2 regions of the Nocardiopsis synnemataformans genome follow, and region 2 is predicted to be linked to the other one. Evidence: predicted binding sites of a transcription regulator. Region 2 holds the regulator's gene; the other holds the start of a gene.
The links. The regulator LexA, encoded in region 2, represses DNA repair genes until DNA is damaged. The targets are predictions, from matches to a motif close to TCGAACANNTGTTCGA.
Positions count from the first base shown of each region.

Region 1: the regulator LexA is predicted to act here: its motif matches at 1,270-1,285, upstream of ACSIH6_RS35130 (DUF6504 family protein).

Region 1 covers NZ_CBDRFA010000096.1:10,630-13,025, forward strand. Annotated here, with positions in the region: gene ACSIH6_RS35125 (serine/threonine-protein kinase) at 1-795, opposite strand, end outside; gene ACSIH6_RS35130 (DUF6504 family protein) at 1,354-1,644, shown strand; gene ACSIH6_RS35135 (GNAT family N-acetyltransferase) at 1,937-2,396, opposite strand, start outside.
Region 2 covers NZ_CBDRFA010000003.1:65,695-68,090, reverse strand. Annotated here, with positions in the region: gene nrdR (transcriptional regulator NrdR) at 1-86, opposite strand, end outside; gene lexA (transcriptional repressor LexA) at 737-1,456, shown strand; gene ACSIH6_RS02395 (alpha/beta hydrolase family protein) at 1,563-2,396, shown strand, end outside.

The DNA.
Region 1 (2,396 bases), on a different contig from region 2:
GGTGGGTCGATTGGCCGGGTTCTTGTCCAGTGCCGCGTTGACCAGGTCGTACAGGTCCGCGTCCAGGCCGTCCAGGCGCGGCGGAGCCGAGGAGATGTTGTGCAGGACGGCGGGCACCGTGGCGGCGTCGAAGGGGGCGGTGCCGGTTCCGGCGAAGGCCACCAGGCAGCCCCACGCGAAGATGTCGGCGGCCGCGGTGGCCCGCTGACCCAGGATCAGCTCCGGGGCCATGTACGAGGGGGTGCCCATGAGCTGGCTGGAGCGGGTGACCGCGTCCGCGGCGTCGTCCAGGGCGCGGGCGATGCCGAAGTCGATGACCTTCGGGCCGACCGGGGAGAGCAGCACGTTCGCGGGTTTGAGGTCGCGGTGGATGATCCCGGACCCGTGGATGGCGGTGAGCGCCGCGGCCACGCCCATGGCCAGGCCCTCCAGGGTGCCGCCCGCCATCGAGCCGTCCGCGCGGACCGCCTCGTCCAGGTTCGGGCCCGGCACGTACTCCGAGACGATGAAGAGGGGCTCGCCCTCCAGCCGGGCGTCGATCACCCCCGCGGTGGAGAAGCGGGCCACGCGGCGCGCGGCCTCGACCTCGCGGGCGAAGCGCAGCCGGAAGGACTCGTCGTCGGCCAGGTCGGGGTGGATGAGTTTCACTGCGACGGGCCGGTCGGAGGCGTCCCTGGCGAGGTAGACGGTGCCCATGCCGCCTCGGCCGAGACGGCTCACGATGCGGTAACCGTCGAGTTCGCGCGGGTCCCCCGCGCGCAGGGGTTTGCCGCTCTGGTGCCCGTTCGACGTCACAGTTGGGGGTCCCTCATATGAATCGTGGAGTTCGCGCTAACAGCGTACCGATGCCGACACGCTGGCGCGTTCTGGACTGGCTGGCCCTTCGGGCCCCGCGGACGCGGGGTCCGGGCTCGGATGCGGGGGTGTTCGGGGGCGGCGCGCGGACGCGGCGTGTCAGTCGGGGTGGATGGCTTTGGGCGCGACGTGGTTCCCCGAGGAGTCCTCGGCGAGGTGGACGGTGCCCGTGCCGCCATGCCCAAGGCGGCTCGGGAGGCGGTGGCCGTCCGGGCCACGGGGACCTCCGGGGTGGAGGGGTCTGCCGCTGTTCGACATCACGGAAAGGGGACCTCACGGTTTCCGGGGGCGAGCCGCCCAGCGTACCGGTCGGCGGCGAAAGCGCCGGGTACGGGTGTGGTGGCCACGTGGTCATCCAGGGGGATGCCTCTCGTGCCGAAACAGTTCCCCGAAGGCACCGGTTTTCGCTAGTGTTAGAACACACGTTCGAACACCTGGCCGCGTCTTCCCCACGGGTGGGTGTCCCGGTGGCGTGTGCCGGGACTGAACAGGAGGCGGATGATGCTGAGGGGAAGTGTCGTGGGACGGTACTACGGGGCGGAGGTGACCGTCGTCGAGGACGACGGGCGCCCGGCCCGGTTCGTGTGGAACGGCAGGGTGTACGGAGTGCGCAGGATCCTCGAACACTGGGTCACGCTGCGCATGGACTGGACACCGGCGCGTGAGCCCCAGACGCCCGAACGCAGGCACTGGCGGGTGGAGGCGGGTACGGCCCAGTCCCAGGGGGTGTACGAACTGCGCCATGACACGGCCACCGGCAGGTGGCTGCTCTCTCGCGTGTGGGGGTAGGGCGCGCCCGGGGGCGGTTTCCGGGCCGCTCGCCGCTCGCCGCTCGCCGCTCTCCCCACCGAACCCCACCGAACCCCGGCGGACGCTGCGCACCCCGCGCCGCGTGTCCGCCCGTCTCCCCCTTCGCCGATCCCCGGTGACACCGCGCACGCGGCGCATGCTCGGGTGGCGCCTGTCCGGGCGGACGGCAGCCACCGGACACGCGCGGGGTCGGTCCCCGGGCCGCTCCGCGACCGCGGCCCGGGGACCGTGCGGCACCGTCCGGGTGCCCGGTGGGGCCGGGGCGCGCCGGTCAGCCCAGGTCGGTGGGGAGCAGGCTGTACACCGCCAGGTCGGTGCGGCCCTCGTGCAGCGGCATCGCGCTGCGTTCGACGCCCTCCAGGCTGAACCCCGACCTCTCCGCGACCCGGCGCGAACCGGTGTTGCCGGTGGCGGCCTTGATCTCCACCCGCTGGAAGCCCTGGTCCAGCGCCCAGCGGGAGACGGCCACGGCGGCCTCCGTCGCGTACCCGAGGCCGCGGCCCCACGGCGAGACCCAGTACCCGACCTCGGTGGTCATCGCCGCCCATACGACACGCACCAGGCCCACCGAGCCCACGAGCCGCTTGGACTTCCTCTCCACCATGGCCCACTGCTGGCCCTCACCGCAGGTGCGCAGGGCGGGGGCGACCTCGCAGCACCACCGCTCGGCCTCCTCCCGGGTGTAGGGCACCCCGGGCAGGGGGAGGGGGAGCCAGCGCTGGAGTTCGGCG
Region 2 (2,396 bases):
CGGCGGCGCCGGATGGCCGCGCCGTCGTCGGTGGACCTGCTGTCGATCACCCTGGTGTCCGGATGGCGACAGAACGGACAGTGCACCCTGGTTCACCTGCTTCTCTCACCGGACGACAACGCCTAGGTACCACTAAACCACAACTTCTGGGCAACCACTCCTGTCGAAACACCAGATGTTGTGGTCGAACCTAGACTTCTTCCTGACCCGCCGCAACCCTGGCACGGGTGTGTTCCGACACGGCCGAGCGGCCGCGCGGCATCGCGACCCGCGGCGGCGGGGTGGGGCGGGGGAGTCGGCGCGGTCGGGCTGCTCCGGGGACCCGGCACCGCGGTCAAGGATAGCGTCGCCGACCGGAGCCGCCGCGCCCCGGCGGCGGGCGCCGGAATCCCGGTGTCACCGGGATTTCGGTCGATCCGACGCCCCAGGATAAGACCCCCGCACCTGGCCGGAACCGCTGTCGCGGGCACGCGTTCGCACATTCCGGGGACAACAGCGCGTGAACGCGTGTACACACGTAAGTGCAGGCCGGAAATTGACCGCGAATACGCGCTGCGGCAATTGTCCCCGGCCTCGAACGCTTGTTTGATATCACCGTGTGCAACGACTAAAGTTGACCTTGATTTCACACCGGTTTCGCCATCACGTGGACCCCCAGGTCGGCACGGTCGCGGACCGGGGGTGGCCAGTCACACAAGCAGGCCCTGACCGAACCGAATGCCGAGGAGGCCCGGCCGTGCCGGAGGAGAATCCCGGAACCGCAGATACCGCCACCGTTCTCGCACCAACGGAGAACGCGGGCGGGTCCACGCCCGAAGCCCCCAAACTCACCGCGCGCCAGCAGAGCGTGCTGAACTGCATCCAGCGCTATGTCCGGGAGCGGGGTTTCCCCCCGTCGATAAGGGAAATCGGGGAAGCGGTCGGCCTGTCCAGCCCGTCCAGCGTGGCGCACCAGCTCAAGGTCCTCCAGCGCAAGGGCTACCTGCACCGCGACCAGAACCGGCCGCGCGCGGTCGAGCTGCGCACGCCCGGGCGCGCCTCGGGGCGGACCCTGGTCCCCGAGGACATCGACCTCTCGCGCGCCGCCGCCGTGCCGCTGGTCGGCCGGATCGCCGCCGGCGGTCCGATCCTGGCCGAGGAGTCGGTGGAGGACGTGCTCGCCCTGCCGCGTCAGCTGGTGGGCGAGGGGCGCCTGTTCATGCTCACCGTGGTCGGTGACTCGATGACCGACGCCGCCATCACCGACGGCGACATGGTGGTGGTGCGCCAGCAGCAGGACGCCAACAACGGCGACATCGTGGCGGCGCTGCTCGACGACGAGGCGACCGTCAAGGTGCTGCGCCGCGAGGAGGGCGGCCACGTGTGGCTGATGCCGCGCAACGAGGCCTACGAGCCGATCAACGGCGACGACGCCACCATCCTCGGCAAGGTGGTCGCGGTCATGCGCCGCGTCTGAGAGCCCGCGTACCCGCGCCTCCGGTCCCTCTCCCCTCGGAGGGATCGGGGGCGCTTCCCCTGTGGACGACGCGGGGCCGACGGGCGCGGGCCGCTAGTCTGAGGAGGTGTTCACACGCGCCTCCTCCCCCGCCGCCCGCTGGCGTACCGCGTTGGTCGGTACGGTCAGCGCCGCCCTGTTGTCCACCGCCGCCTGCGCCCCCGCCGACGACGGGGCCGCCGAGGCACCGGGGGTCGGCGGCGTCGAGCGCGAGGTGGCCTTCGAGGGCGGCGGGCACGAGGTGTCGGGCACCTTCCGGACGCCCGAGGGCGTCTCCGGCACCGTTCCGGGCGCGCTCATCATCTCCGGCAGCGGTCCCACCGACCGCGACGGCAACAGCTCCGTGCGCCCCAACGCCGGTACCAACCAGAACCTGTCCCGCGTGCTCGCCGACGTCGGGGTGGCCTCGCTGCGCTACGACAAGTACGGCAGCGGTCCGGACTTCGAGACGCCGGGTCCCGGCGAGATCGCACCTGTGGACCCCGTGATCTTCGACGAGCAGGTCGCGGCCGCCTACGAGGAACTCGTCGCCCAGCCCGAGGTGGACCCCGATCGGGTGGTCGTCGTCGGGCACAGCGAGGGCGCCCTGTACGCGCTGCGCGCCCACGAGCTCATCGGTGCGGAGCACCCCTCCCCCGCGCTCGTACTCGCCGCGCCTCCCGGTACGCGCTACCTCGACCTGGTCGACCGCCAGCTCACCGAGCAGATGCGTACCGTCGAGGCCTCGGGCCAGGTGGAGGAGAGACAGGTGGTCCAGCTGCTCTCCGACGCCCGCGCCGGACGGGCCGCGATCAGATCCGGACGTGCGCTCAGCGACGTGGAGATGCCCAGCGGGGGCGTGCTCGGTGTCTACACCCTCGCCAACGAGGACTTCCTGGCCTACATGGACGCCTTCGACCCC